3 regions of the Streptomyces sp. NBC_00631 genome follow, and region 3 is predicted to be linked to each of the others. Evidence: riboswitches for the same ligand, from Rfam matches in the RefSeq annotation. Region 3 holds a riboswitch; each other region holds the start of a gene.
The links. Region 3 has a riboswitch for cobalamin ahead of OHB00_RS39520 (HoxN/HupN/NixA family nickel/cobalt transporter). Riboswitches for the same ligand answer to the same signal wherever they lie in the genome.

Region 1 (10,236 bases), 5.9 Mb from region 3:
GTCGGGGTGGGCGGCGGCGAGCGCGACCAGGACCTGCACCGTGCGCGGGTGACCGACCGCGCGCACCTCGTCGAGCAGCGCGGGGACGGTGGGCTGCAGTGCCGACTCAAGGTGGCGGACGAGCAGCGGTGCCTCACCGTGGTCGGCGACCGCTGCGGCCGTGTCCACCCAGAGCCAGGTCGCCTCTTCCCGGGTGAGCACCTCGTGGGCGTCCTCGGGGTCGACCCCGTCGTGCTCGGCCAGCCACAGCAGGGCATAGGGCCGCAGGGTCGGCTCGTCGACGACCGCGCGGACGTCCGGTTCGGCGGGGGCGCCGACGACCCGCAGCGCCTCGAAGGCGAGGCCGCGCAGCAGGGCGTCCTCGCCCCGGGCGGCGTCGACGAGTTCGGTGACGGCGCCGCCGACGGGGCGGGCGGCGAGCCAGGCGCGGTACTCGGCGCGGGCCGCGTTGGGGCGCAGCTGGGCGCAGCCGCGCAGCATCTCCTCGGCGGCGACCTCGATGTTCCCGGCGGGGCTCTGCGCGGCGACGCAGATCTGCTCCAGCTTGACCCAGACCGCCCAGCTGCCCAGCGGGGTGAGGGTGGCCTGGCCGTCTCCGTAGGTCAGCGCGCCGACGGAGGCGAGGGCGTGCAGGGACCAGTCGAGGAGGGGGGCGAGTTCGGCCTCGTCGGCGGGGGCTGGGTCCTCGGCCGGGACGTGGGCGGCCGGGGCGGCGTCGGCGGAGCGCACGGCGGCGAGGGGCTTGGCGGTCCCGGTGCCGTTCTCCGTCTCGTAGGGGACCTCGCAGCGTTCGGTGCGCAGTTCGGTGACCCGCTGTCCCAGCAGATCCAGGAGCTGCTCGACCGGGACGGGACCGGCGGACAGCTGGAGGAAGGAGAGCACCTGGGGCATGGCCGAGACGACCTCGGCGACGGCGGCCGGCTCGAACTCCGCGGGCTCCGGGTGAGCGAGCGACCACGCGTCGAAGAGGGCGACCCAGCCGCGCAGCACGGCGCTGTCGTCCCGGTCCCAGGCGCGCAGGCGCCAGCCGGGACGCGCGCTGTCGCCGTGCACCTCCACCAGACCGGCGAGGCGGGCGGTGTCCCAGTCGGCGCGGACCTGAGCGACGGTCAGGCCCAGGTCTTCGGACGCGCGTTCGGCGGACGCGTCGGACAGGGTGGCCTTGCCGTCGGCGGTCGCGCCGTCGCTTCCGGGCCCGAGTGCGGCGTCGGCCCAGTGGGCGACGCGGGCCGCGCCGGCCAGGCCGGAGCGTGCCATTCTGGCCAGCTCGGCGGGGGCCGGGGTGCCCTCCGGCGGGCGGGGTGCGGGGCGGCGCGCGGGCCGCTGGTTCATCGCTCGGGGGGCGGCGGCCAGGGGTCGCGTTCGGACGAGTCGAAGCCTTGAGTCGCGCGGGATACGGGACGTCACGGGTGCAGTCTTCCGGTTGACGGTCCGAAAACCCAAACGGAATGTCACGGCGGGCGACGGGGCTGGCCAACGCACGGGGTGGGAGGGGAGGCGAGGAGACGTGTTCAGGCCAGTGGTACGGGCTTAAACGGAACCTTTGGAACCGGCCGGAATCGGGGTCTCCGGCTTGTGACGAGGAGCGGCCGGGGAGGCGGAGGGGAAGGACCGGCGGGTGCGGGAAGAATCACATCGGGGGTTGTCATGGGAGCCGAAGGGGCGCGCGCGGCGAGCCCACGCGCCGAGGGTCGCGCACATCGGGGAGCGCACATCGGGGTGCACACGCAAGCACACGCCCAGGGGGGCGCACGCCCCGGGGTGTCACATCAGGGGCGTGAGGAACCGGCGCAGTCGCTCCTCGTACTCCTCCGGGTCGGCGTTCCACATCGCGCCGTGCGGGGCGTCCGGGACGGTGTGCAGGGCCACCCGGTCGGGCCGCCGCTCGGCGAGCCGCCGGGAGTACGCCCAGGGGGCCACGGTGTCGTCCGGCCCGTGCACGATCAGGGTGGGCACGGTGAGGTGTTCCGGGTCGACGGGGTCACCGGCATGGTCGGCGTGCAGGCGGGCGCGGCCCTGTGCGGCGCGCACCGCGAGCGGCAGCAGGGGCTCGGGGGTGTGCCGGGCCTGGGCGAGGGCGCGCAGGGTGGCTTCCCAGCTGAGCACCGGGGAGTCGAGGACCAGCCCGGAGATCCGCTCGCGCAGCGCCGAGTGGGCGGCGGCACGCAGCGCCATGGTGGCGCCGGTGGACCAGCCGTACAGGACGACGCGGCGGGCGCCGTAGCGGAGGGCGTAGCGGATCGCCGCGTCCAGGTCGCGCCACTCGCTCTCACCGAGGTGGTTCAGGCCGTCCGGGGGGCGTGGCGCGCCGAGGTCGCCGCGGTAGGCGAGGGCGAGCACCGGCAGGCGCAGGGCGTGCAGGAACGGCATGACGTTCATGGGGTGCTCGCGGGTGGTGCCGAGGCCGTGCACGGCGATCACCCAGGTCTCCCGGTGGCCGGGCACGAACCAGGCGGGCAGCGGGCCGAGTTCGCCCGGCAGGTCGATGTCGGCGTACTCCAGGCCCAGGGCCGTGCCGGGGTTGCCGACGTGGACGTTGGCGGTGAGCCAGGCGTTGTCTCCGGTCTCGAACGTGCCGTGGGTCACCCGCTCCAGCCGTCGTACGACGGTGTCGGCGGTGTCCGCGGCGGACTCCAGGACGGCGCCGACGACCGCGTGCGAGCCGTCGCCGGCCAGGCCGTAGGTGCCGGGGCGCAGCGAGGCGAGGTCGCGGGTGAGGGTGATGCGGCCGGCCGCGGTGCCGTGCACGGTGAGCCGGGGTTCGGTGGGCAGGGGCCGGCCGGGCGGTGCCTTCAGCGCGGCGTCACTGGCCAACCGCCCCGCGGCCACGCCGGCCGCACCGGCGGCGAGTACGGCACCGACGGCGGCGGCCGTGACTTTGACTGGGCGCACCTGTCCAGTGTCCGGGCGGACTCCGGTGTCGGCCAGTGGAGGAAGGAGAAATCGACGAAGCCACTGGACCCGTCTTCCCGTCAGGCCGGGGTTCACCCCTCTGTCTGGCCGTATCCCCTCAGCTTCTCCTCCGCCTCCGCCACCTGGCCGGGCGAGAGCAGGGTCGGGGTCAGGCCCGGGACCGTGGATGCCGTCAGCCACAGGTGGCACATCCACTCCAGCTGGGCGGTGCGGTCGTAGGCCTGGGTCAGGGTGGTGCCGTAGGTGATCGTGCCGTGGTTCTGGAGGAGGCAGCCGGAGCGGTCGGTCAGGGCGCGGAGCATGTTCTCGGCCAACTCGTCGGTGCCGTACGTCGCATAGGGGGCGACCCGGACGGCGCCACCGAGGGCGGCGGACATGTAGTGGATCGCCGGCAGCTCGGGGACGAGCGTGGAGACGGCCGTCGCGTGGACGGCGTGGGTGTGGACGACGGCCCCGGCGCCGGTGCTGCCGTAGATCGCGAGATGCATCGGCAGTTCGCTGGTCGGGACCAGGGTGCCGAGGACCTGGCGGCCGGCGAGGTCGACGCCCGTGACGTCGTCGGGGGTGAGTCGGTCGTACGGCACGCCCGACGGCGTGACCAGCACCGTGTCGCCGACGCGGACCGAGACGTTGCCGGAGGTGCCGACGACCAGCCCGTCGGACACCGTGCGGCGGGCCGTGGCGACGAGTTCCCGCCACGCGTCAACCTCCGCCGCCCGCGCATCCCGTCTTCGGGGCTCCGCCACCCCCTGTGCGCCGCCGCGCCCGCCCCGTTGGTCACGCTCGTCCCGCCGGTGTTCAGCCATGGCCCGATCCTGCCAGCCGGCGCCTCAACGGCCCTGCACGGCGGGGCACTTTAGGCCGGACGTCCGGAATCCAGTAGAGCGCAAAACCCCACAAAGGATTCCATTTCTAGGCTTGGCCGAAGATCACCGATCATACGCCGATCTTCCAATATTCTCTGGACGATTTTTCGTACACGCCGCCATTCCGGGGGGAAACGTGGCCCGTGACCGCACTCCGTCGACCCGCCACCGCATTCATGTCCTCGCGGCGGCCGCGGCGGCACTCGCCCTCGCGGGGACCGCGCCCGCGCTCGCCGGGACGCCGGCCTCCGCCGCGAGCACACCGAGGGGGCACGACGTCTCCTCGCACCAGAAGAACGTCGACTGGCCGGACGCCAAGGCGAAAGGCGCCGTGTTCGTCTACATCAAGGCGACCGAGTCCACCACCTACCGCAACCCGTACTTCGGCCGGCAGTACAACGGCTCCCGCCAGGCGGGCCTCGTCCGGGGCGCGTACCACTTCGCCCGGCCGGACCAGTCGTCGGGCGCCGCACAGGCCGCGTACTTCGTGAGCAACGGCGGCACCTGGACGGCGGACGGCTGGACGCTGCCGCCCGCGCTCGACGTCGAGTACAACCCGTACGACAAGAAGCACAGGTGCTACGGCCTGAGCCCGTCCGGGATGGTCGGCTGGATCAGGTCCTTCAGCGACGAGCTGCGGCGGGAGACCGGCCGGCGGCCGGTGATCTACACGACGACCAACTGGTGGGACCTCTGCACCGGCGGCAGCGGCGCGTTCGCCGCCGACCACGCGCTGTGGATCGCGCGGCACGGCTCGGCGGAGGCGGGAACGCTGCCGGCCGGATGGTCCTCCTGGACGTTCTGGCAGTACGGCAACAGCGGCAGCCTGCCGGGTGACCAGAATCTCTTCAACGGCTCACCGGGGCGGCTGAGGGCGTTCGCCCGGGGCCACTGACCAAGCGGCGACTGGGTCGCCGGACCGGAAGCGGAATGACGACCCCCCATCACTGACACCCCTAAGCCCACCCCAGTTCACCTACCGTTCACCCAGGTTGCCTACGGTCCAACAACCAATGACTTCGAAAGATTGCCTGGGTAAATGGAAAGCTTCTCGCTGATCCTCGCGATTGTGGTGGTCACCGCACTCGCGTTTGATTTCACGAACGGTTTCCACGACACCGCCAACGCGATGGCCACGACCATCTCGACCGGCGCGCTCAAGCCCAAGATCGCGGTGACGATGTCCGCCGCGCTCAACCTGGCGGGCGCCTTCCTCTCCGTGGAGGTCGCCAACACGATCTCGAAGGGTCTCGTCGACGAGAACGGCATTCGTCCCGAGGTCATCTTCGCCGCGCTCGTCGGCGCCATCCTCTGGAACCTCGTCACCTGGCTGGTGGGCCTGCCCTCCAGTTCCTCGCACGCCCTCATGGGCGGCCTGATCGGTGCCACCGTCGCCTCCGCCGGCTTCGGCGCGGTCCACGGCGACGTGCTCGTCACCAAGGTCCTGCTCCCGGCGGTCGCCGCCCCCGTGGTCGCGGGCCTCGCGGCGATGCTCTCCACCCGGCTCTCCTACACGATCGGCAAGAACGCCGACGACAACGCCACCCGCAAGGGCTTCCGCGCCGGCCAGATCGCCTCCGCCGGACTGGTCTCGCTCGCGCACGGGACCAACGACGCGCAGAAGACGATGGGCATCATCACCCTCGCGCTGATCGCGGGCGGTTCCATCGCCCCCGGCTCGAACCCTCCCACCTGGGTCATCCTCTCGGCCGGCCTCGCCATCGCGCTGGGCACCTACATCGGCGGCTGGCGCATCATCCGCACCATGGGCAAGGGCCTGACCGACCTCCAGCCGCAGCAGGGCTTCGCCGCCCAGACCAGCGCGGCCACCGCCATCCTGGCCTCCTCGCACCTCGGCTTCTCGCTCTCCACCACGCACGTCGTCTCCGGTTCCGTGATGGGCGCGGGCCTCGGCCGCAAGGGCGGCACGGTCCGCTGGTCCACCGCGACCCGCATGGTCGTCGCCTGGCTGCTCACCCTCCCGGCCGCCGCGCTGGTCGGCGCCCTCGCCGAGTCCGTGACGGACCTCGGCGACTGGGGCACCGCGCTCGTCGCCGTCTTCCTGGTGGCCACCAGCGCCGGCATCTGGAAGCTGTCCCGCCGCGAGGTCGTGGACAGCGGCAACGTCAACGACGCCGACACCGCCGAGCCGGCCGGCGTGGTGACCACGGCGATCGCGGCCGTGACCCCGCCGCCCGCCGGCCCGGTCACCGACGATCTCGTCGCCACCATCCCCGCCCCCGCTACCGCCCCCGCCGCTCCCGCGACCGACCCGGCCGCCACCGTCTGACCCCCGAGGAAGAAGCGACATGAACATCGACTGGGCAGCCATCGGCTCCGTCTTCGGCGTCAGCCTCGTGGTCACGGTGGGCCTGGTGGCCCTGTTCACCCTCGGCATCAAGGGCCTCTCCGCCCGCGAACGCGCCACCGCCCAGGGCGACTCCGCCGCCCTGGCCGTGACGGCCGCCTACCTCTGCTTCGCCGGCTGCGCGGCCGCGGTGGCCTACGGGATCCACCTGATCGTGGCGAAGGCCTGACACAACAGGGGCTCGCCCCCACCGAAGGCTCCTCTCCATCCGCTCGGAGAGGAGCCTTCGGCATGCCCCACAGACCTCGGCAGGTAACCGGTGTGGGCCTTCCCACACACTCCCCTCCCAGGTCAACGGCAAGTTGACGGGTCTTCCAGGGGCGTGGTGGACTTCCGGAGCCATGTACGGCGGCAAGGGAGGAAGCCGGTGTGAATCCGGCGCGGTCCCGCCACTGTCACCGGGGTAGCAGTCCCCGGAAGCCAGGAACTCTCACCGCCGGTCTCGTCGAACCAGGGCGCGGACACCCTGAGTGAGGACATATCGCCATGCACGGCTGCCGTTCGAGGTTCAGTACCCGGTCGTTCCCCCACCCCGCGGCCGGCTGAGCCGATGGGTGCCGATCGCGTCTTCGCGTACGGCGCCGCCGCCGGCCTTCTCGGTGATCTGCTGCTCGGCGATCCGCGCCGGGGGCATCCGGTCGCCGTGTTCGGCCGGACGGCCGGGGCCGTGGAGCGGGTGCTGTGGCGGGACCACCGCGGGTGGGGCGCGCTGCACACCGCCGTGTGCGCCGGCGGCGCCGTGGCGCTGGGCGCCGTGGCCCAGCGGATCGTACGACCGTCCACCGCGGCGTCCGTGGCCCTCACCGGCGCGGCCACCTGGGCCGTGGTCGGCGGCACTTCGCTCGCCCGCGAGGCCCGCGCCGTCGGGCGGGCCCTGGAGGCGGGCGACGTCGAGGCGGCCCGCGCGCGGCTGCCGCATCTGTGCGGGCGGGATCCGCAGGCCCTGGACGCCGACGGGATCGCACGGGCGGTCGTGGAGTCCGTCGCCGAGAACACGAGCGACGCGGTCGTCGGGGCGCTGGTGTGGGGGGCCGTTGGGGGTGTGCCGGGGCTGCTCGGGTTCCGGGCCGTGAACACCCTGGACGCCATGGTGGGGCACAAGTCGGCCCGCCACCGCCGGTACGGGTGGGCTTCCGCGCGGCTGGACGACGTGGCCGGATGGCCGGGGGCGCGGCTCACCGCCGTGCTGGCCGCGGTGTCCGGAACGGACCCCAAGGGAGCGGTACGGGCCTGGCGGGCCGATGCCGCGAAGCATCCGAGCCCCAACGCGGGGCCCGTGGAGGCGTCGTTCGCGGGGGCGTTGGGGGTACGGCTCGGGGGGACGTTGTCGTACGGGGGGCGAGTGGAGCATCGGCCGGTGCTGAACGGGGAGGGGCGCGCTGTGGAAGTCGCTGACATCGATCGGGCGGTGCGGTTGTCGCGGCGGGTGGGATGGCTGGCGTGGGGGGTGAGCGCGGCTGCGGCCCTGCTGCGCGGATCGCTTCGGGGAAGGGCGTCATGAACAACGGAGGCCTCCTCGTGGCCGGTACCACCTCCGACGCCGGGAAGAGCGTCGTCACCGCCGGTATCTGCCGGTGGCTGGTGCGGCAGGGTGTGAAGGTCGCGCCGTTCAAGGCGCAGAACATGTCCCTCAATTCGTTCGTGACGCGTGACGGGGCCGAGATCGGGCGGGCGCAGGCCATGCAGGCGCAGGCCTGCCGGGTGGAGCCGACCGCGCCGATGAACCCGGTGCTGCTCAAGCCCGGTGGCGAGCAGAGCAGTCAGGTCGTGCTGCTCGGCAAGCCGGTCGGTGAGCTGAGTGCGCGTGGCTACCACGGCGGGCGGCAGCAGAAGCTGCTCGGGACCGTGCTCGACTGCCTCGCCGAGTTGCGGGGCACGTATGACGCGGTGATCTGTGAGGGAGCCGGCAGTCCGGCGGAGATCAACCTGCGCCGGACCGACATCGTGAACATGGGGATCGCCCGGAATGCCGGGTTGCCCGTGCTCGTGGTCGGGGACATCGACCGCGGGGGCGTGTTCGCGTCGTTCTTCGGCACCGTCGCCCTGCTCTCGCCCAAGGACCAGGAACTCGTCGCCGGGTTCCTCGTCAACAAGTTCCGGGGTGACGTCTCCCTGCTGGAGCCGGGCCTCGACATGCTGCACGGGCTCACCGGGCGGCGGACGTACGGCGTGCTCCCGTTCCGGCACGGGCTCGGGATCGACGAGGAGGACGGGCTGAGGGTGTCGTTGCGCGGGACGGTGCGGGAGTCGAACACCGCGCCGCCCGTCGGCGAGGACGTCCTCCGGGTCGCCGTCTGCGCGATACCCCTCATGTCCAACTTCACGGACGTGGACGCCCTGGCCGCCGAACCGGGCGTCGTGGTGCGGTTCGTGGACCGGCCTGAGGAGCTGGCCGATGCCGATCTCGTCGTGGTTCCGGGAACCCGCGGGACGGTTCGCGCCCTGGAGTGGCTGCACGAGCGGGGGCTCGCGCGGGCGCTGCGGCGCCGGGCCGCCGAGCAGCGGCCCGTGCTCGGCGTCTGCGGTGGCTTCCAGATCCTCGGTGAGCACATCGAGGACGACGTCGAGAGCCGCCGAGGCCATGTCGAAGGGCTCGGGGTGCTGCCCGTGCGCGTCCGGTTCGCCCGGGAGAAGACGCTGACCCGGCCCGTCGGGGAGGCCCTCGGCGAGCGGGTCGAAGGGTACGAGATCCATCACGGGGTGGCCGAGGTGACCGGTGGGGATGCGTTCATCTCTGATGACCATGGACACAGCCTGGACGGGTGCCGGGTCGGGCAGACCTGGGGCACGCACTGGCACGGCTCCCTGGAGTCGGACGGTTTCCGCCGGGCCTTCCTGCGCGAGGTGGCGGCCGCCGCGGGCCGCCGGTTCGTGCCGGCCCCCGAAACCTCGTTCGCCGCGCTGCGCGAGGAGCAGCTCGACCGGCTCGGCGACCTGATCGAACAGCACGCGGACACGGACGCGCTCTGGCGGCTCATCGAGTCGGGCGCGCCGCAAGGACTGCCTTTCATTCCACCGGGAGCGCCCGCATGAGCACTGTGTTGTTGTTGTCGACCGCGGACACCGATCTGCTGGCGGCCCGGGCCGCCTCCGGTGCCGGCTACCGGATCGGCAATCCGACGCGCGTCGACGTCGCGGCGGAGCTGCCCGCGCTGATCGAGGGCGCGGACATCGCCGTCGTACGGCTGCTCGGCGGCAAGCGTGCCTGGGAGGACGGGCTCGCCGCGCTGAAGGCCGCCGGGATCCCGACCGTGCTGCTCGGCGGCGAGGCCGTGCCGGACGCGGAGTTGATGGCGGAGTCCTCGGTGCCGGCGGGTGTGGTGGCCGAGGCGCTCAGGTACCTCGTCGAGGGCGGCCCCGCCAACCTCACCGAGCTGGCCCGGTTCCTGTCCGACACCGTGCTGCTGACCGGTGAGGGGTTCGACGAGCCGCAGAAGATGCCCGAGTACGGCGTCCACGGCGCCCGGACCCGGGAGAGCGGCCGGCCGACCGTCGGGGTGCTCTTCTACCGGGCCCATGAACTGAGCGGCAACACCGCCTTCGTGGACACCCTCTGCGATGCCGTCGAGGCGCAGGGCGCCAACGCCCTCCCGGTGTACTGCGGTTCGCTGCGCGGGGCGGACGCCGGGCTGTACGAGCTCCTCGCCGAGGCCGACGCGCTGGTCGCGACCGTCCTGGCGGCCGGCGGCACGCACGCCTCCCAGGCCTCGGCCGGCGGTGACGAGGAGGCCTGGGACATCGGGGCGCTCGCCGACCTCGACGTGCCGGTGCTGCAAGGTCTCTGCCTGACCACGTCGAGAAGCGCCTGGGACGAGTCCGACGCCGCCCTCTCCCCCATGGACGCGGCGATGCAGGTCGCCATCCCGGAGTTCGACGGACGGCTGATCACGGTCCCGTTCTCCTTCAAGGAGCAGGGTCCGGACGACGTCCCGGTGTACGTCGCCGACCCGGAGCGGGCCGGACGCGTCGCCGGAATCGCCGTACGGCACGCGCGGCTCAGCCACAAGCCGAACGCGGAGAAGAGGATCGCGCTGGTCTTCACCGCGTATCCGACCAAGCACTCCCGGGTCGGCAACGCGGTCGGTCTGG
Region 2 (10,236 bases), 7.7 Mb from region 3:
TGTTCTGTGGTTCGTGCCTTTCACTCGACAGGACTTCCGAGACGCGGCCGACGTTCCAGGAATGCCGCGTTCCGTCCGAAAGGGGGAATATGTCCGGCCAGCCGCAGTGCTGGGCGGCAGAACCGGGCGCGGAAACGCCGCTCGGCACGGTCCGGGGAGGTGGACCGTGCCGAGCGGGTCGGGGCGGGGTGGTGTCAGGCGGCCGTGCGCTGCCTGCGGCGCAGCGTCAGGTACGTGCCCGTGGCGCCGGCGGCCAGCAGGGCGCCCACGCCGAGGCTGACCGGAAGGGCCGGGAACTGGCCGGAGCCGGTCGTCGCGGCCGTGTTCACCATCGCCGGGCCCGGGGTGATGTGGGTGCTCACCGGGGAGACGTGGCGGATCGGGCCGATGTGCTTGACGGAGCCGTCCGAGTTCAGCAGCACCTGCTTGTTGTTGGGGTGCCGGAAGTCGAGCATGTTCGTCAGCGAGCCCGCGGTGGCGTCGAAGGAGTGGTCGCCGACGCGGCCGGTGTGCCAGTTGTCCTCGATGAAGCGGGTGATCGAGGACTGGTCGGTCTGGGTGTGGTCGACCTTGTTCACCTTGCTGTACGGCGAGATGACCAGCAGCGGCTGCCGGGTGCCGGGGCCGCAGCGGTCGGCGTAGCCGCCGGACGCGGCCGGGCCGGCCTGGCAGGCGGCACTGTCGAGGGCCTTGCCGTTGGAGCCGACCGTGGTGTCCTTGGAGCCGTTGCGGGGCTTGGCGTAGGCGTGGTCGTACCAGCCGTCGGAGTCGTCGTAGGCGACGACGATCGCGGTGGACTTCCACTGCGGCGAGCTCTGGATGGTGTTGATCTCGTTGACGAGGAAGTGCTGCTCGTCGGTCGGGTCGGAGTAGCCGGCGTGGCCGTCCTGGTACTCACCGGCCTTGAGGAAGCTGACGGCCGGCAGCTTGCCCGCCTTGGCGACCGCGGTGAAGTCGGTCAGGTCGTAGTTGTGGTTGGCCTGGCCGTTGTGGCCGATCTCGTTGACGTTCTTCGGCGCCAGGTGGTGCGGGTTGGACGTCGACTTGTAGTACGAGAACGGGTTGTGGTGCGGGCTGTAGTCGACCACGGAGGCGCCGCCGACGTTGGTGTGCGTGGTGTCGCACTTCGCGTAGGAGCCGGACGCGCCGTTGTAGGCCGTGGACGGGCGGAAGCCGCCCTGGAACCAGCCCCAGGTGACCTTCTTGGCGTTGAGCAGGTCACCGATGTTCCTGCCCTGCAGCGACGCCAGCGCGCTGGTGCTGGTGTGGTCCTTGTCGGAGCAGTCGTCGTAGGCCGGGTCGGGGTCGTTGACGACCGTGCCGACACCCTTGGCGTTCGGGGAGGCGATGGCGTACGAGTCCGGGGTCGACGTCTGCTTGCCGGTGACCGAGTCCACCGAGATCGCGCCGTGCGTCTGACCCGAGACCAGGTTGAGCGCGCCGGGCGTGGACGGGCCGTAGACCGAGCTGTAGGAGCGGTCGTTGAGGGCGTACTGCTGGGCGTAGTTCCACAGACCGGTGACGGTGTTGCCGTCGTAGTAGTCCATCACCAGGCCCGGCTCGCCGAACAGGCCGCCGCTGCACTTGTCGACCTCGGTGTTCTGCACGAACTGGTCGGCCCTGCCGCCGTCGTAGGCCAGCTGCTCGGGCCCATAGGAGTGGTTCTGGTCGCAGGTCATCGCCTGCGCCGGGGTGAGCCGCTTGGGCAGGTACTGGTTCGGGTTCTTCGTCAGCAGCCCGGCGTGCGCGAGGGTGTCGATGTCCTTCGGGGTCTTCTTGGACGCCGTGAACTTCGTGCCGTCGGTGTTCGCGGCCTTGGGGTAGGTCGCGAAGTAGTGGTCGAAGGAGATGTTCTCGTCGAACAGCACGACCACGTGCTTGATCGGGGTGGCGGTCGACGAGCCGCCGCTGTGCCCGGCGGGTACGGCGGCCCAGCTGGGCGCGGTACCCCCGAGGACCGTGAGTGCGGCGGCCCCCGCGAGAGCGCCGAGGCTCCTCATCGCCGTTCGTCTTCCTGTGCTGGCCATGCTGGTTCCCCTCCGGGCATGAACGTCACTGCGTCGTACAGGCAGGGATGCTTCGCTCGTTTGCGGGCGTTCCGGCGGAGTCATGATGGCGGGTGAATGAACACCGGGTCAGGGATGCTGGGGCAAATCTTGACTGTGTGTTGACTGTATGGGTTACGGAAATGCCCTGAAGTTGTTCGGACAAGCTCAGGTCAGCAAGGCGCGTCCGTACCAGTCGTTCCGGTCCCGCACGCCGGGCAGGGCGAAGAAGTAGCCGCCGCCGAACGGGGAGACGTAGTCGACCAGCGGCTCCCCGGCCAGCCGCCTCTGCACGGTCTCGAACTGCCGGGCCAGGTCCTGTTGGTAGCAGCTGAACAGCAGGCCCATGTCGAGGTTGCCGTTGCTGTCCATGCCCCGGTCGTAGTTGTAGGCACGGCGCAGGATCCGCTGGTCGGCGGTGGCCGTGGTGCGCGGGTCGGCCAGCCGGATGTGCGCGTCCAGCGGGATGACGTCACCCTTCGGGTCGTCGGCGTAGTCGGGCGTGTCGTGCTCGGCGTTCCCGTCCAGGGGCGCCCCGGACTCGCGTGAACGGCCGAACATCCGCTCCTGCTCGCTGAGCGAGACCCGGTCCCAGAACTCCACCAGCATCCGGATCAGCCGTACCACCTGGTAGCTGCCGCCGACCGCCCAGCCGGGTTCGCCGGAGTCCTCGCCGACCCACACCAGCCGGTCCATCTCCCGGGCGTCGGCGGTCTGCGGGTTGGCGGTGCCGTCCTTGAAGCCGAACATGTTGCGCGGGGTGCCGGTCGGGCGGGGCGGGCTGGTGAAGCCGTCCAGCCGCCAGCGGACCTGCATACCGCCCCGGGTGTGCCGGGCGATGTCGCGCAGCGCGTGCAGCACGGTGTCGGTGTCGTCCGCGTGCAACTGCAAACTGAGGTCGCCGTGGCACCACTCGGGCCGCAGGTCGTCGTCCGGGAAGGCCGGCATCGTCGTCAGCCGGCGCGGCCTCAGTCTCCCGAGCCCGTACCGGTCGTCGAAGAGCGAGCCGCCTACGCCGACGGTCACCGCCAGCGCACCCGACGGCAGTTGCTCACCGAGGACGCCCGAGTCGGCGGGCGGCCCGGTGACGCCGACCGGGTCCGGGGTGCCGCCCGAGGTGAGGAAACGGGCTCGTTCGGTGAGTGTGCGCAGCAGCTCGGTCAGGTCGGCGCGGCTCTCGGCGGTCACGTCGAAGGACGTGAACACGGTCGTCCGGCGGGGCGCGGCGATCGCGGACCGCTGGCGGACGCCGTGGAAGGGAGCGATCGCGGTCGTGGCGGCGGCGGCAGCGGTGGCGGTGTCCGTGGCGGGGGCGGCCGGGCCGCCGGCCGCCAGCCCCGCACCCGCCAGGGCCGCGCCGCGCAGGAACCCGCGGCGGCCCACTCCGCCCCGTCCGCTCGTCTCGTTCACGCTCATACCGTCCTCCGCGGATCGCACAGGGTCGCCACCGACGCCAGCCGCTCCACCAGGTCGCCGAGGACCGCGTCGACGTCCTCGCGCTGCCGGTGGCCGAGCTTGCCCAGGGGCGTCCAGGTGCCGCCGTGGCCGAAGCCGTCGAGGCTCGTGCCGGCCCGCTTCAGCTCGCTCTCAAGACCGGCCAGACCGGAGTACCGGCCGGCCAGCAGCGGGTGCAGCCGGGACATGACCTCCACCGTGCCGTCCAGGTTGGCGCGGGCGGTGGCGAGGTTGCTGCCGCTGCCGTAGTCGGTACGGCCGGTCAGCTCGAACTGCACCGTGTTCTCCAGGATCTCGTGCGCCCGCAGCCCCAGCTGGGCCGGGTCCATCCGGGTCTGCGCCCAGTCGTCGCGCAGCGCGGTGACCGCCTTCACCAGCGCGGCCGCCGGACCGCGCAGGCCGGCGGCGGACTCGCCGTGCCACAGCCCGTACTCGATGCGGTGGAAACCGGTGAAGTCCTTGTCGTGCACCCCGCCGGGCAGCCCCGCGTCCGTGCCGTTGATCGCGCCGTCGGCGTCGCCGAAGGCGTCGTACGCGGCGCCCAGCCGCTCGTACTCCAGATGCGCCGGCAGCCAGGCGGTGCGGGCGGCGGCGAGATCGCCGCGGTCGATCGCGGCCCGCAGGGTCGTCGTCAGCCGTACGACGTCGGACAGGCCGCCGCCCACCCACTTCTGGTAGGCGAGCGCCGGCGGGATCAGGTCGTGCTCGGTGACCGGGGCCGCGGCCGGGCCGCTGCGGCCCCTGGCGATGCGGACGGTCGGCCCGGTGACGGCGTCGGCGTCGTCGGGCACGCACTTGAACGCGTACGCGCCCTTGCCGAGCCGGACGGTCAGCTCCCGGGTCGTGCCCGGCCCGATGTCCTCCACCTCGCCGTACACGGCCTGGCTCTTCGGGTCCTCCAGGAGGACCTCGGCCGACCCGTCGGTCGGGTTGTGCAGGTCGAAGACCTGGACACCGGGCACCGGCGTGCTCCATCCGCGGCCGCAGCGGCTGGCGGACACCTCCACGGTGGTGTGCGGCAGCGCGGCCGGGGCGGCGTGTGCGGGGCGTGAGTCGTGCGTGAGCGCCAGAAACCCGGCCACCAGGCATACGACGGCGACACCGACGACCGCCCAGGGACGCAACGACCTCCAGCTGAGGCCGGACAACACCATCCCGAGCTCCCGGGGATTCGTACCGTTCGTGATCGCCTCATGTTAGGCAGCCCTTTGTACTCGAACGGCCGTCCAGGGAAACCCATGACCAAGAGTTCCCTGCGGGTTCACCGGACCTCCAGGGGACCCGCTCCGTCGGTACCGGCCGAATGGACCGGGCTCGGTGCCGGGCCGGTGATCGGCGAAGCGGTCGTATTCGCCACCTGGCAGGCGTACGCGCTCGGCCACGGCGAGCCGTGCCTGCTGTGGTCCTTCCTCGTGGTCGAGGCGGCCTTCGGCGTGGCCCGGCTGTGGCCGGGACGGTGGACCCCGAGGACGCGGCGGCCGCCGGGCACCGCCTGGTCTCCCCAGCGATGCGCGAAGGGCCGGTGTGTCAGGGACCGGACGGTCGCGAGATGATCGTCCGTGACCCACCCGTCCAGCGACCCCGGAAGGAACCGACGAGACCATGCGCCTCATCGTGGCCCGCGGCCCGGCGGAGGTGTCCGGATGACCGGCGCCGAGGAACACGTCCTGCTGCACGTCAGCGGACGGGCCGCGCACATCACGCTCAACCGGCCGAAGGCCATCAACGCGCTGTCGCACGCGATGGTGCGCCGCGTCGACGAGGCACTCACCGCCTGGGAGCACGACCCTGCCGTCCAGACCGTGGTCATCACCGGAGCAGGGGAGCGCGGCCTGTGCGCCGGGGGTGACATCCGTGCCGTCCACGACGACGCCCGGGACGGTGACGGGTCGGCCGCGGCCGCGTTCTGGCGGGACGAGTACCGGCTCAACGCGCGCATCGCCCGCTACCCGAAGCCGTATGTCGCGTTGATGGACGGGATCGTGATGGGCGGCGGCGTCGGCGTCTCGGCGCACGGCGGCGTCCGGATCGCCACCGAGCGGTCGCGGATCGCCATGCCGGAGACCGGGATCGGCTTCGTGCCCGACGTCGGCGGGACGTATCTGCTCGGCCGGGCGCCGGGCGAACTGGGCACCCATCTCGCGCTGACCGGCGGGCAGATCGGCGCCGCCGACGCCCTGCTGTGCGGACTCGCCGACCACTACATGCCGTCCGGCTCGCTCCCCGCGTTCGTCGCCGACCTCGCCGTCCTGCCCGTGCCCGAGGCGCTCGCCCGGCAGGTGCGGCAGGCGCCGGACGGGGAGTTGGCCGGGCACCGGGCGTGGATCGACGCCTGCTACCCGGCCGCCACGGTCGAGGAGATCGTCCAGCGGCTGCTCGCGCACGGCGACCCGGCGGCGAAGGAGACCGCGGACACCCTGCTGTCCAAGTCGCCCACCGCCCTGAAGGTCACGCTCCAGGCACTGCGCCGGGCCCGGCGCCTCGGCTCGCTGGAACACGTCCTGGACCAGGAGTTCCGCGTCTCCTGCGCGGCTCTCGCCACCCATGACCTGGTGGAGGGCATCCGAGCCCAGGTCGTCGACAAGGACCGCACCCCGCACTGGTCGCCGGCCACCCTCGCCGAGGTCACCGATGCCGTCGTCGACCGCTTCTTCGCCCCGCTCGGCGAGCGCGAACTGGGTCTGGCCCCGCCCGCCTGACCCGCCCGGGCGCCGCTCACCAGGGGCGAGATGAAGATCACGGCTGGTGAGGCGGTCTTGGCCGTGCCCCTGACACGCGGTACGGTCTGTCCGATATCGACGACGGCGAGACGGAAGCCGGTGGAAATCCGGAACGGTCGCGCCACTGTGTGCAAGAGCCCGAGGGCTGCTTGTGAGTCAGACCCGTGGCCGTCGTCCTGTGCACCACCGAGATGGGACGCGAACTCCCAGAGGAGGTCCTGCCATGGCGCAGACCGTCGCTCCGCCGACAGCCACCACCCCCGCCGTTCCCGCCAAGCTGCCGCTGTCCGCGATAGCTCCCTGGGCGGTCTTCTTCGGCATCCTGATGCTGGTCCTGCTCTACTTCGTCGGCGCCGAACAGGGCGCCACCTCCGTGTTCAGCGGCACGGACGTCCACGAGTGGGTGCACGACGCCCGCCACCTGCTCGGCTTCCCCTGCCACTGACGCGAGGGACGCCGTACCACCCATGAACTCCGCAACGGTCCGGAGCCTCCTGGTGCGGGGCATGCTGGCCGGTCTGGCCGCCGGTCTGCTCGCCCTCGTCGTCGCCTGGCTGCTCGGTGAGCCGAACGTCGACAAGGCGATCAGCTTCGAGGACGCCCACTCGCACGAGCACGAGATGGAGGTCGTCTCCCGCTCCCTGCAGTCCACCGCCGGCCTGGCCACCGGTGTCCTGGTCTACGGGGTCGCCTTCGGCGGCATCGCCGCCCTGGCCTACTCCTTCGCCCTCGGCCGCGTCGGCCGCTTCTCGCCACGGGCGACCGCGCTGCTGCTGTCCGGCTGCGCGCTCGTCGCCGTGTACGTGGTGCCGTTCCTGAAGTACCCGGCCAACCCGCCGTCGGTGGGCGACCCGGACACCATCGGCAAGCGGACCACGCTGTACTTCCTGATGATGCTGCTCAGCGTGCTTCTCGCGGTCGCCGCCACCATCCTCGGCAAGCGGCTCCGGCCACGGCTGGGCACCTGGTGGGCGACCGTGCTCGCGGTGGTCGCGTTCGGCGTCGTCATCGGGCTGGCGTACCAGTTCCTGCCGGTCGTCAACGAGGTGCCGAAGGACTTCCCGGCCACCCTGCTGTGGCGGTTCCGGCTCTCGGCGCTCGCCATCCAGGTGTCGCTGTGGGGCGGATTCGGCCTGCTGTTCGGCGAGTTGGCCGAGCGCGTCCTCAACCCGAAGCCGGCGAAGGCGCCGGCCGCCGCGCGCACGGCGCCCGCTCCACGCTGACCGGCACACCGAACGACACGCGAGGGCCCTCCGGATCCGTCCGGGGGCCCTCGCGCGTTCGCTCACCCGTCCCGCCCCGACGCGTCCGTCGACTCGGCCCGCACGTGCCGGTCTCAGGCCCCGACGGACGGTCCGACCCGCACGGACAGCTCGGTCGAGCCCTTGAGCGGCAGGGAGAGGGTGCGGAAGCCGTTGGCCGGGTCGCGGACGTAGTCCAGGTAGTCGGGCTCGGCGTTGTCGTTCATCACCAGCGCGCCCGGGCGCAGTTGAGGTGCGATGTTCTCCATGACCTGGCGGGCCAGCGAGGGGCCGGAGTCGACCGGCCACCCGTCGATGAGCGCGAAGTCGACGGGCCCGCCCAGGTCGCGCAGCGTCTCGCGGGCGTCCCCGATCCGGAGGTCCACCAGGTCGGCGAGGCCGGCCTCGGCGAGGTGGCCCAGGGCGGCGGCCGCCTTCTCCGGGACGATCTCGGAGCCGATCACCGTGCCGCCTCCGTTGTCCCGGACCGCGGTGGCGAAGTAGAGGGTGGAGACGCCCAGAGAGGTGGCGAACTCGACGACCCGGGTGGCGCCGACGGCCCGGCACAGCAGATAGATCAGGTCGCCCTGGGCGGGGTGGATGGAGAAGCCGACGTCGGTGAAGGCGTACGGATCCCGGGTGCCGCCGCGCGGCCCGCCTCCGGCGGGACGGCGGCGCTCGGCCTGGATCCGGTCGAGTACGGCCTGGACCCGGGGATCCTGCAAGGGACTGGTGGCGTGCTCGGTCGACATCCCGAACCCCTCGATTCCTGCGTCAATGTCATCGATACAGTCTGAGCAGTATCACGATATATCGATGCGGCGGGCTGTGGTCCTGGCGGGGTGATCTCCTCCGCAACCAATGCTTGCGGCCGGTACGCCGTCGTATCCTGCGGGCCGTGACGGAGACCTACGTACTGGACGGCACCGCGATCACGACCCTGGAGGACTTCTGGCGGGTGATCGGCGAAGCGGTCAACGGGCCCGGCGGCTACTTCGGCCGTAACCTCGACGCGTTCGCCGACTGCCTCAGCGGCGGCTTCGGCACGCCCGACGACCGCGACTTCGTCTTCGAGTGGCGCGACCACGACACGTCCCGTGCGTATCTGGGGCATGCGGAGACCGCCCGCCAGCTGGAGATCCGGCTGGCCCGCTGTCACCCGTCCAACCGCGCCGCAGTCGCCGCGGAGTTGGCCGAGGCCCGCGCCGGGCGCGGAGCCACCGTCTTCGACTGGCTGCTCGACATCTTCGAACAACGGGCCCCGAACGCGGTGAGACTGCTGTGAACCGGTCGTGAACCCACCGTGTCTTCGGCGCGCGACCGGCGCCGCACTCGCGTCCGCGGCCGCTGACAGGGAAAGATGGGCCGCGAGCGATCGATCAACGACTGCGGAGGAAGTGGACTCATGCCGGATGAGCGAGCGGGCCGGCCGGCGGCTCCGGAGGACCTCGTCGACGTGGCCCGGCTGGTCACGGCCTACTACGCACTGCACCCCGACCCGTCCGACCCGGGCCAGCGGGTGGCGTTCGGCACTTCGGGACACCGCGGATCGTCGCTGACGACCGCGTTCAACGAGGACCACATCGCGGCCACCAGCCAGGCCATCTGCGAGTACCGGAGCGGCCAGGGCACCGACGGCCCCCTCTTCCTGGGCGCCGACACCCACGCCCTGTCCGAGCCCGCCAAGGTCACCGCCCTTGAGGTCTTCGCCGCCAACGGCGTGACCGTCCTGATCGACAGCGCCGACGGCTACACCCCCACCCCCGCCGTCTCCCACGCCGTCCTCACCCACAACCGGGGCCGTACGGCCGGTCTCGCGGACGGGGTCGTGGTCACCCCCTCGCACAACCCGCCGGCCGACGGCGGCTTCAAGTACAACCCGCCCAGCGGTGGCCCCGCCGCATCCGACGCCACCTCCTGGATCCAGGACCGCGCCAACCAGATCATCGCCGGCGGGATGAAGGACGTACAGCGGATCCCGTACGAGCGCGCGCTCGCCGCCGCGGCCACCGGCCGGTACGACTTCATGGGCGTCTACGTCGACGACCTGCCCAGCGTCCTCGACCTCGACGCGGTCCGGGCGTCCGGACTGCGCATCGGCGCCGACCCGCTCGGCGGCGCCTCCGTCGCCTACTGGGGACGGATCGCCGAACGGCACAGCCTCGACCTCACCGTGGTCAACCCCTACACCGACCCCACCTGGCGGTTCATGACGCTGGACTGGGACGGCAAGATCCGCATGGACTGCTCGTCGCCGTACGCGATGGCCTCGCTCATCGAGAAGCGGACCGAGTTCCGCGTCGCCACCGGCAACGACGCCGACGCCGACCGGCACGGCATCGTCACCCGCGACGCCGGCCTGATGAACCCCAACCACTACCTCGCCGTCGCCATCTCCTACCTCTACCGCCACCGCGAGCAGTGGGCGGCCGGCGCCGGCATCGGCAAGACCCTGGTCTCCTCCTCGATGATCGACCGGGTCGCCGCCGACCTCGGCCGTCGGCTGGTCGAGGTCCCGGTCGGGTTCAAGTGGTTCGTGGACGGACTGGTCAGCGGTGCCATCGGGTTCGGCGGCGAGGAGTCGGCCGGCGCCTCCTTCCTGCGCCGGGACGGCTCCGTGTGGACCACCGACAAGGACGGCATCCTGCTCGCCCTGCTCGCCTCCGAGATCACGGCCGTGACGGACAAGACGCCGTCCGAGCACTACGCCGACCTCACCGCACGCTTCGGCGAACCCGCCTACGCCCGCATCGACGCCCCCGCCACCAGGGAGGA
Region 3 (10,236 bases):
TACTTCGGCGTTGGTGGAGTCGGTGAGGAACAGGTCCACGCCCTCCTCGCCGAGGCGGGCGAAGGCGCGCAGATCGGTGATGCGGTCGTCGAGAGGAAACTGGTCCATCTTGAAGTCGCCGGTGTGCAGCACCATCCCGGCCCGGGTGCGGATCGCGACCGCGAGGCTGTCGGGGATGGAGTGGTTGACCGCCACGAACTCGCAGTCGAAGGGCCCGAAGCCGCGCCGGTCGCCCTCCCGCACCCGCACCGTGCGCGGCCGGATGCCGTGTTCCTTGAGCTTGGCCTCCAGGAACGCCAGTGTGAGCTTGGAGCCGACGACGGGAATGTCCCTCCGCTCGCGCAGCAGGTACGGCACGCCTCCGATGTGGTCCTCGTGGCCGTGGGTGAGTACCACGGCCACGATGTCGTCCAGCCGGTCCCTGATCGAGGTGAAGTCCGGCAGGATCACGTCCACACCGGGCTGGGTCTCCTCCGGGAACAGCACGCCGCAGTCGACGATGAGCAGCTTGCCCGCGTGCTCGAAGACGGTCATGTTGCGGCCGATCTCGCCCAGGCCGCCCAGGGCGATGACCCGCAGCCCTCCTTCGGAAAGGGGCGGCGCGGCGGTCAGCTCGGGATGCGGATGACTCATACCCCGACGGTACCCGGAGAGCGGGACAGGGTGACTCATTGCCTCCGTCCCCCGACGAGGGCTCGATGAGCGCGGCGCGGATACCTGGTCCTGCCACCACAGAAACACTCACCGGAGCGGGTGAGAATCAGCCGCCTGTCTGCGCGTCCGAAGCGGGACCGGGCCTGGCCGACCGCTGGATCATGGCGACCTTTCGAAAGCGACCCGGGCCCGATGACCGTCGGCCGTCAGCAGACAGGTGCCGGGCATGCCCGCCATGCGGGCCACAGGGATTCGTTTCGGTAGGTCGAGGCCAACTCGGCCGCGCGGCGGCGGCGCTCCGCGAGTTCGTCCTCCGACAGCTGCGGCGGCGGGGCGTCCTTGCCCGCGACGACATCACCGATGCGCATGAAGTACTCGTCCTGGCCGGCGGGGGTGCACATGCACAGCATGCGGGCCGGCGCACCCGAGGCGTTGCGGAAGTTGTGCGGCGCGTTGGCCGGGCTGTGTGACAGCTGACAGCACGCCGGAGCCCCGCGTTCAGCCGGTGCCGGCGGTGGTGCAGTGTTTCAGCAGGTCGACGGTGACGGGGTCGACAACCCGGTAGCGCACCACACGGCCCTCCTTCTCGCCCGCCACGACGCCGGCGGCGCGCAGCAGACGCAGGGCCTGGGAGACGGCTGGGTCGTTCATGCCGGTCGCCACGGCGAGGTCGGAGACGGCGAGTGGGCCGGTGTGGTGCAGGGCCAGCAGGAGGGCGAGGCGTCCGGGGTCGGCCAGCAGAGAGAACCGCTCGGCCCAGGTGCGGACGTGGCCGGGTTCGCCGATGGCGGCGATCGCGTCGCAGACCCGGTGGCCGTCGATGGTGCGGCGGCCGGAACGGTCGGCGGGGACGAGGTGCATGCGCGCCATCCTCCCAGGTGCACCGATGTGATCTTGCGTACCTGCGTAGCTGCGCAGGTATGCAGGGAGTATCGGGTCCCCGTACGGTGGGGGAGCCGTGGTGCTCGGGAAGACCGGTGAAAGTCCTTCGCGGATCGAGGGATTCAGGCCGGAGCGGCCCTCGCCACTGTGATCAGGGAGTTCCCGTCCCATGGGTTGTACGGTCACTGTCCGCCGACGGCGGACGGGAAGGCCGGGACGGGCACGCGGCACCTGTAAGCCAGGAGACCGGCCACGGCATCTCACGAAGTGATCCACGAGGTGCTGGAGCGTGACCTGATGGCCCTGCCCGAAAACGGGACCGAGACCGATTCTGTTTCCTTTCGCTGGCGGCGCGAGGACACCGTCAGGACGGCGGGGCTGATGGCGGTGATCGCCGCCCTGCATGTCGTCGCCTTCGGGGTGCTGTTCCTGCTCGTCGTCCCTGGGCACTACGAGATCGGCTCCAAGGCGTTCGGAATCGGGCTCGGCGTCACCGCCTACACGCTCGGTATGCGGCACGCCTTCGACGCCGACCACATCGCCGCGATCGACAACACCACCCGCAAGCTGATGGCCGACGGCAAACGGCCGGTGTCGGTGGGCTTCTGGTTCGCGCTCGGCCACTCCAGCGTGGTGGTCGTGATGGCGGCACTGGTGGCGGGCGGCGCCGCCATCGCCGGCACGCTGATGAACGACGGCTCAAGCACCCACCGGACGCTGGGCGTCATCAGTACGACCGTCTCCGGCTCCTTCCTCTACGTCATCGCCGCGCTCAACCTGGTGGCTCTCGTGGGCATCCTGAAGGTGTTCCGGGCCATGCGGGCAGGCAGGTTCGACGAGAAGGAGCTCGAACGGCACCTGGACTCCCGCGGGTTCATGAACCGGATCCTCGGCCGCCTCACCAGGTCCATCACCCGGCCCGGCCAGATGTACCCGATCGGTTTCCTGTTCGGCCTGGGCTTCGACACGGCGACCGAGGTCACCTTGATGGTGATGGCGGGGTCGGGCGCGGCGGCGGGCCTGCCCTGGTACGCGGTCGTCTGTCTCCCCCTCCTCTTCGCCGCGGGCATGAGCCTGTTCGACACGCTGGACGGAACCTTCATGAACTTCGCCTACCAGTGGGCCTTCTCGAACCCGGTCCGCAAGGTGTTCTACAACCTCACCATCACCGGGCTGTCCATCGCCGTCGCCTTTCTGATCGGCACCATCGAACTGGTCGGCGTGCTGCACGAGAAGCTCGACCTGCGCGACGCCGTGACCGACTGGATCGCCGGACTGGACCTGGGCAACGTCGGCTATGTGATCGCCGGGCTGTTCGTCGTGGTGTGGGCCGCCGCGGTGGCGTACTGGAAGCTGGCCAAGGTGGAACAGCGGTGGGCGGCCCGGCTGGGAGAGGGCAGCTGACACTTCAGGACCGGCTGCGGGCCGGGAAGCCCCGGCGCTTCCCGGCCCGCCGTCTCGTGTGTGTCCCGAGCGGTGGCGGACGTACCGATGCCCGCGACGACCTTCAGGTGCAGACGCGGTTTCACCGCGTCGGTGCCGACGATCGCGGCCTGCGCCTTCGTCGCCGCGTCCTGCCGCTTGCCCGGGTCGGACTCCGTCCCGGCGGCGACCAGCCCGTCCGCGTTCTTGTCGCACAGGAAGGCCGGGTTGTAGGAGCCGTCGCGGGTGAAGTCGCCGGCGAGGACCGTGACCGGGTCGCCGGTGTCGAGCATCATGCTGCCGGAGCACCTGGGCGGTCTCCGGCAGCTCTGGCCGGTCGCCGTAGGCGGCGATGGTGACGCTCCTGCCCTCGGGGCTGGTGGCCTCCGCCCGGCCGGCCGGCTCGGTCCGCTTGCCGGCGGCCCAGGTCAGGGCGGGACCGAACGTCCGTTGTCTCAAGCGCTACCTGGCCCGGGAGGTCTTCCACCCGGTCGGACAGCTGCAGTCGGCCCCCCCCGCTCACAGGGGCTGTCGTGACACCTGAAAGCGCGACGAGGCCCTGCCGGTCCGGTCGGCGGGGCTCCGTCGTGCGCGGCTGGTCAGGATGGGTGGGAGCGTGTGCAAGGGCTCCGTCATACCCCGGCTCGCCGCTTTCTCCCGACCTGACCGCCGGAACCCTCCTCGGCGATCTGATCGGCGACTACGAACTTGCCGTCGGCGGCCACTGACCCCGCTGCGGCTGCTCGCCTGCGACTCACGTGAGGCGAGCAGCCGCCCTGTCCGCCGCCCATCGCGGAAGGCGTTGCGTACGTCGTTGAGCGGTCGGCGGTCGCGGAGTCTGCACGCGCTCGCGTACGGCGCCTGCGTGCGGCCGGCGCCTGCGCGGTGCCGAGGGCGCCGCAGCCCGGGTGCGAAGGAAGCCGCCGTGCGTCGGTTGGGTGACCTGGAGGGGACCGGGCCTGGGGCTGCACGCACACCTGTACCCGTCAGCAGGCGCAGCGGTGCTCATGCAGGACGCCCTCGTGGACGAGCCGGACCCGGCGGGCGCGCCGGCCGGTTTCGTGGAACAGATGAGTACGGAGGAAGTGGACGCGATACGCTCGGCGCTCCGAGCGGTGAAGAGGCGGAGTAGCGCATGATCACAGCCGCGGGGCTGGCCGGATACGCGGTCCTGGTGGGTGCCGTGGTGCCGCCCCTGCTGGCCAGGGCCCCGTGGGCGCACCGGGCGCCGGCTGCCGCGGTCCTGGCATGGCAGGGCCTCATGGTCACGTTCGTTGTCGCCACCGCCCTCTCGGTGTACCACGTAGTGACGGCCGAACAGCATGTGCACGACGGAATGATCGGGCTGCTCACTGCATGTGGACTGCCCGCGGACGCCTCGTCGGCGGGCGACGCGCCCCTCACCTTCGACGCCGCCCTGGCGATCGCGGCACCCGTCGTGGTCGTCCTGCTGCCGGCCGGGTGGCTGGTCCGGTGCGCCTGGCGGGCGCGACGTGCCAGCAACCGCCAGCTGGACATGCTCACTCTTGTCGGCGAACCCGCGCCCGAGTACGGCGCCACGATCGTCGACCACGGCATTCCCGCCGTGTACTGTCTGGCCGGACGCCGCGCCCGCGTGGTCGTCACCAGCGGCGCGCTGGACATCCTCACCGAGGAGCAGCTGCGCGCGGTACTGGACCACGAGCGCGCCCACATCGCGGGCAGGCATCACCTGTTGAAGATCCTGGTGGACGCGTTCTCGCGTGCGTTCCGCGGTCTGCCGCTCGCCCGGCACGCCAAGGAGCAGACGAGCCTGCTGCTGGAGATGATCGCGGACGACCGCGCCCTGCGGCATCACTCCAGGGACGCGCTGGCGACGGCGATGTGCGAGGTCGCGGCGGGACGAGCGCCGGCGGCGGCTCTGGGTGCGGGTGGATCGGGGGTCCTCATCCGGCTGCGGCGCGTCCTTGTACCGCAGCCCCGGCCGCACCGCGTGGCATGGCTGGGCATCGTTGTGGCCACTGTCGCAGCTCCGCTGCTGCCCCTGACGGTGGCGTGCGTGCCCTGACTCCTACAGGACCCGCACCGTCCCCAACAGGTCGCGTACTCGCGCAGGATCGGGCGCGTCTGCGGCACATCAGTCAGTTCTGCCGGGGCTGTGAGACGCGACGGGTGCGACCGGACCGGGCGACCGTGATGAGGATCGCCGCGGCCAGGCCGTACAGGCCCAGGGTGGCGGCGGTCCGGGCCGGGCGTGCCCCTCCACCCTGGGGTGGAGATTGATTGTCCGCCCCAGGATTGATCCTTCCTCGGGGCCTGCCTGCTGAAATGAATACGTGATTGCCGCGTTGCCTCGCATCTGTCCCAGCCCCCACGGCAAGCCGCTCCCGCCAGCGGGAACCGCTGAGGTCTTCCGTGTTTTCGCCCGCGATCTGGCTGCCGGTCGCCGCTCCTGGGACATCGAGACAGCCCGCTTCGTAGCAACCCAGTTCGACCAGCTAGCCGCGGAATGGGACACCGGCCGAGCCACCGGCCGAGATGACCCTCTGCGCGACGCTCTGGAACGCGGCGGTCCCTTCCCTGACGGCCCGTGCTTGGAGATCGGGTCGGGAACCGGCCTGTTCACCCCGCTGCTGCGCGGAGTCTTCCCACGCGTGATCAGCGTGGATCTCTCCGAGCAGATGCTCCACCAGGCCGCCGGACGCTCGCTGATGCGCGTGCGCGCCGATGCCGGCGGCCTTCCGCTGGCGGACGCCCGGGTCGCGGCTGTGGCAGCCATCGACATGCTGCTGTTTCCCGCCGAGACCGCCCGCGTGCTGGCCCCCGACGGTGTGGTGCTGTGGATCAACCAGCTCGGTGAGGACGGGCCGCTGTACTTGCCCGCCGCAGAGGTCGCTGCGGCTCTGCCCGGTGACTGGTCGGCCATCGAGGCCAGTGCCGGCTGGGGCAGTTGGGTGGTACTGCGCCGCGGTCACTGAACCATGCCAGGAGCAGTGAGAGCGCGGCGGTCGCCGGCGACCTCGTGAACCGGTGGCGCCCCTCGTCATGGCTGCGCCGGAGACAGCGGCTCCTCGCAGAGCGGGGTTTCGGAGGATCCCGGCCGCTCCCTCCCGGCGGGCCTGCGGCCACATCGGGCGGGCGAGTGCCCGAGTGTGCGGTGCGCTCCAAGTGGCCCACCCGACGCCGGTGCGCGGCGAGTCGTCCCCGTAGGTGCTGAACACCGCGGGTGCTCCGCTCGCCACCGCGGCCGTCGGCCGGCCCATGTGGGGTATGGGGAAGTCGTCGTGGCACTACTGTGCTAAGGAGATTCGTCATGACGGTTGGCCGGGGAATGATCTACTCAGGGTGCCGGCCCCCGCCTGTCAGGAGCCTCGACGTGTGCCTGATCAAGAAGGTCCTCAACAAGAAGATCCTCGTCCCACTGGCCGTCGCCGTGGCCGGGACGCTGGCGGTGCCTGCCTCCTGGGACCTTGTGACCGTTCCTTTTTTGGTCCTGCTGGTCTGTCCGCTCACCGTGTTGGTGATGATGCGTGACCGGCGCGCGGGCGCGGGCGCGTCCGTCACCGATGCCGGAGGGTCTGAACCCGGGCCGACCATGCTCACCGACGAAGCGATCGAGGCGCGGATCCGCGCTCTGCAGGCGGAGCTGCGCCACCTGAAGGCCACCCAGGCCCGCCGGGCAGAGGAGGCCGCCACGACACACGGCAGCCGGAACCCCGGCGGCCCGGACCAGCCCGGCCCGCCCACGCGGTCTTCCTGATCAGGAAATTGTGCGGGCCCGGTGCCTCAGCGCACGATCAGCGTCCCTTTCATATTGGCGTGGTAGGTGCACACGAAGGGGTAACTGCCGCTCTTCGCCGGGGCGGTGAACGTTCCCGTCCTGCCGGGGGCGACTCTGCCGGTGTCGAAGACCTTGCCCTGCGTGGCGGTCACGGTGTGTGCGGTGGAGTCGTCGTTGACCACAGTGACCTTCTGGCCCGCCTTCACGGTCAGGGTGGTCGGCGTGAAGGCGAAGTTCTTCATCGTGATCTGCGGGGCCCCGGCCGTGGTCGCGGACGAGGCGGGGCTGGGGGCCGTGGCAGTGGACGTCGCTGTGGAGTTGCCGTTCCCACTGGAGCAGGCGGTCGCCAGCAGCAGGGCGGCGGCTGCCGCCGACACCAGGGAAGCGGTGCGCCGGCGGTGAGGTGTGGACGACATGGGAGCAGTTCCTTTGCGGTGGATCAGGCTGCGCGCCGGACGGGGTCTGCGCTGTCGAGGGCGGCGGGTTCCCGAGGGACCGGCGTGGGGGAGGGGGCCGCGCTGGGCAGCCGGAGTCCCTTCAGGGACAGTGCGTTGACGGCGACGATGAAGCTGGAACCGGACATGGACGGCGCGGCGATCTCGGGGCGGAGCACCAGGCCGAAGGCCGGTTCGAAGACACCTGCGGCGATGGGCAGGCGAGAGCGTTGTAGCCGATGGCCCAGCCCGGGTTCTGGCGCATCTTGCGCAGGGTGCCGCGGCCGATGCGCAGGGCGGTGGGCACATCCAGGGGATCGGAGCGCATGAGGACCAGGTCGGCGGTCTCGACGGCGACGTCGGTACCCGCACCGATGGCGATGCCGAGGTCGGCCTGGGCGAGAGCGGGGGCGTCATTGACGCCGTCGCCGACCATCGCCACCTTGCGGCCGGTGGCCTGGAGCTCGGCGACCTTGGCCGTTCTGTCGCCGGGGAGGACTTCGGCGATGACGGTGTCGATGCCGAGCTGTTCGGCGATGCGGCCGGCGGTGGCCTGGTTGTCGCCGGTGAGCATGACCACCTCGACGCCCAGGGCGTGCAGCTCCTTTACAGCCGTGGCGGAGGTTTCGCGGGGCGCGTCGGCGATGCCGATCAGACCGGCCGCGTGCCCGTCGATCGCGGCGTGGGCGACCGCAGCGACCGCCCCCGATACGATCCGGCCGGGCCTTCGCCGACGGGCCGGATTCCTACGCAGACGGTCGACCTCGCTCATGGCGCTCTCCTGCGCTCACTGAGGAATGACAGATCCGTGGGGGCCCCGCAGGGGTCCGCAGTTGGAGCGGGAGGTGCCCGCCGGCTTCAGTGCTTGGCCAGGTCGGCACTCGGGGAGTGCAGCACCCGCCGACGACGCTGGTACTCCTCTTCGTCGATCTCGCCACGCGCGAACCGCTCGGCGAGCAGTTGCTCGGCGGAAGGCGGCGTCGGCTGCGTACAGGAGGTGGCGTCGTGCGAGCCGCCCGGCGCGGGCCGGTTCAAGGCGCGGAAGAGCAGCACCAGGACCGTGATGATCAGGCCCCAGAACACGATCATGCCCAGGGACATGCCGAACCATCCCCACCCGCTCATGTCACGGCCGTACCAGAACATCATGGCAATCACTTCCAGGATCGAAGAGGCGAACGCGGGCTGCAACTGCCTCCGTGAGGGGCGGTATACGACCACCCTGCCCCCACTAAGGGATTTAGTGCATGGGCCGGGCGGCCCTGTGCGGGGACAGGTGGGCCCCTCCTGGGTGTTGGCAGGTGTCTCAGCTGTCGCCCTCGCCGCGCCGGGGGTCAGGTGGCCTCGCACTTCACCCGCCTCGATCCCGTGTGTCAGTTGGCCCCGGTCAGCCTGGCCGGAGGCGTGGTGAGCGGTCCGGGGGCGTCCCGCACCGTGTCGGCGCTTGCGTAGACGAGGGCTCCCGGAACACCTCGCGCACGGCGATCACCGCCTCGTCCGGGACGATGGCCGGACACATGTACCCGCGCTTTGGTCTCCGAGCCACTTCGCCCATACGTGGACGAAAGCTGCCGGATCGTGACGGTACGCTTACTATCTGTCGCATGCCGCAGGAATCTGCCGGCTGCGCGAGGGTGCGCAAGCCGGCCCTCGCCCTCCTCGTGGGTCTGGTGCTGATGCTCCTGGCCCACGCCGTCGCGTGCGCAGCGGACCTGGATGACGGCCACCCGCACGCCACGACCGTGGCCGCGCCGGCGGTGCACCAGGAGGCCGGAGCGAACAGCCCGCGCTCCGTGTGGGCGGTAGCGGACTGTGCCTTGGACCACGGGGCGGACGAACGTGGTGGGCACTGCATCCTGCGCTGCGACCCGGCTGACCGGCCCGCCGGCCCGCGTGTGCCCGCAGGGACCCTGGTACTGGCGTTCACGCTGATCGCGCTGCTTTCCCTGCGACACCGCATGGTCGATGCCGTGCCGTCGGGCGGCCCGCCAGGGGGACGGGACCCGGCGGCCGTGCCGACTCCCGGCGGCCCCCATCTGCTGAACCTGGTCTGCGTCAGCCGTACGTGACCGTGCCGCCCGGCGTGCACCGCCGGGCCCTCCGGCACACCCACCCGTACGGCAGACACGCGGCCCCAGCGCGAGCGGGGCCGCGAGAGGACCCCCACATGACCACTGCGCTGCGCGACGTCACGTCGCACGACATCACTTCGTTCCTCGCGGGACACGGACTTCCGGAACCGGCCGGGGCGCCGCGACGCTCACCGGCCGGCATGGTCGGCAACACCCCCGTCCTGTGGATCGGGGAACCCTTCAACCCGGCGGGCCGCGGCTTCTGGGCGAAACTGGAGGGCGCCAACCCCGGCGGCATCAAGGACCGCCCGGCACTCCACATGGTGGCCGCGGCCCGCAAACGGGGTGACCTCCGGCCAGGGGCGCCGATCATCGAGTCCACCAGCGGCACCCTCGGCCTCGGCCTGGCCCTGGCCGGGATCACGAACGGCCACCCGGTCACCCTCGTCACCGATCCCGGCATGGAGCCGCTGATGGTGCACCAGCTGCGCGCGCTCGGAGCGCACGTCGACGTGGTCACCGAGCCACGTCCCGTGGGCGGCTGGCAGGAGGCACGCCGCGAGCGCGTGCGCGAACTGCTCGCCCGTATCCCATCGGCCTGGTGCCCCGACCAGTACAACAACCCCGACAACGTTGCCGCCTACGCCCCGCTGGCCCTGGAACTCATCGTGCAACTCGGACGGATCGACGTCCTGGTCGCGGCGGTCGGCACCGGCGGCCACTCGGCGGGCATCGCCCGCACCCTGCGCGGCTTCACCCCGGAACTCAAGCTCGTCGGTGTCGACTCGGTGAACTCCACCGTCTTCGGCCAGCCGGCCGGCCCCCGCCTCATGCGCGGCCTGGGCAGCAGCATCCATCCCGGCAACGTCGATCACGCGGCCTTCGACGAGGTTCACTGGGTGGCCCCGGGGGAGGCGGTGTGGACCTGCCGCCAACTGGCCCGCGGCCACTACGCCAGCGGCGGCTGGAGCGTGGGCGCCGTCGCACTCGTCGCGAACTGGCTGGCCCGGAC

Region 1: it holds a riboswitch for cobalamin, as region 3 does, so the genes downstream of both, OHB00_RS12785 (cobalamin biosynthesis protein) here and OHB00_RS39520 (HoxN/HupN/NixA family nickel/cobalt transporter) in region 3, are expected to answer to the same signal.
Region 2: it holds a riboswitch for cobalamin, as region 3 does, so the genes downstream of both, OHB00_RS04335 (CbtB-domain containing protein) here and OHB00_RS39520 (HoxN/HupN/NixA family nickel/cobalt transporter) in region 3, are expected to answer to the same signal.

The regions. Positions count from the first base shown of each region.
Region 1 covers NZ_CP107734.1:2,778,745-2,788,980, forward strand. Annotated here, with positions in the region: gene OHB00_RS12755 (hypothetical protein) at 1-1,332, opposite strand, end outside; gene OHB00_RS12760 (alpha/beta hydrolase) at 1,765-2,892, opposite strand; gene OHB00_RS12765 (class II aldolase/adducin family protein) at 2,985-3,719, opposite strand; gene OHB00_RS12770 (lysozyme) at 3,916-4,674, shown strand; gene OHB00_RS12775 (anion permease) at 4,819-6,069, shown strand; gene OHB00_RS12780 (hypothetical protein) at 6,089-6,316, shown strand; cobalamin riboswitch at 6,456-6,598, shown strand; gene OHB00_RS12785 (cobalamin biosynthesis protein) at 6,698-7,648, shown strand; gene OHB00_RS12790 (cobyric acid synthase) at 7,645-9,180, shown strand; gene cobN (cobaltochelatase subunit CobN) at 9,177-10,236, shown strand, end outside.
Region 2 covers NZ_CP107734.1:908,279-918,514, reverse strand. Annotated here, with positions in the region: gene OHB00_RS04360 (phospholipase C) at 195-2,000, opposite strand; gene efeB (iron uptake transporter deferrochelatase/peroxidase subunit) at 2,214-3,461, opposite strand; gene OHB00_RS04350 (EfeM/EfeO family lipoprotein) at 3,458-4,654, opposite strand; gene OHB00_RS04345 (hypothetical protein) at 4,739-5,053, shown strand; gene OHB00_RS04340 (enoyl-CoA hydratase/isomerase family protein) at 5,144-6,199, shown strand; cobalamin riboswitch at 6,266-6,407, shown strand; gene OHB00_RS04335 (CbtB-domain containing protein) at 6,444-6,665, shown strand; gene OHB00_RS04330 (CbtA family protein) at 6,688-7,443, shown strand; gene OHB00_RS04325 (O-methyltransferase) at 7,557-8,213, opposite strand; gene OHB00_RS04320 (barstar family protein) at 8,360-8,746, shown strand; gene pgm (phosphoglucomutase (alpha-D-glucose-1,6-bisphosphate-dependent)) at 8,867-10,236, shown strand, end outside.
Region 3 covers NZ_CP107734.1:8,647,132-8,657,367, forward strand. Annotated here, with positions in the region: gene OHB00_RS39505 (ribonuclease J) at 1-633, opposite strand, end outside; gene OHB00_RS39510 (hypothetical protein) at 861-1,055, opposite strand; gene OHB00_RS39515 (ArsR/SmtB family transcription factor) at 1,153-1,515, opposite strand; cobalamin riboswitch at 1,597-1,806, shown strand; gene OHB00_RS39520 (HoxN/HupN/NixA family nickel/cobalt transporter) at 1,834-2,940, shown strand; gene OHB00_RS39525 (hypothetical protein) at 2,832-3,254, opposite strand; gene OHB00_RS39530 (M56 family metallopeptidase) at 4,094-5,005, shown strand; gene OHB00_RS39535 (methyltransferase domain-containing protein) at 5,532-5,915, shown strand; gene OHB00_RS39540 (hypothetical protein) at 6,314-6,697, shown strand; gene OHB00_RS39545 (cupredoxin domain-containing protein) at 6,724-7,134, opposite strand; gene OHB00_RS39550 (HAD-IC family P-type ATPase) at 7,256-7,924, opposite strand; gene OHB00_RS39555 (SHOCT domain-containing protein) at 8,011-8,301, opposite strand; gene OHB00_RS39560 (hypothetical protein) at 8,757-9,221, shown strand; gene OHB00_RS39565 (PLP-dependent cysteine synthase family protein) at 9,320-10,236, shown strand, end outside.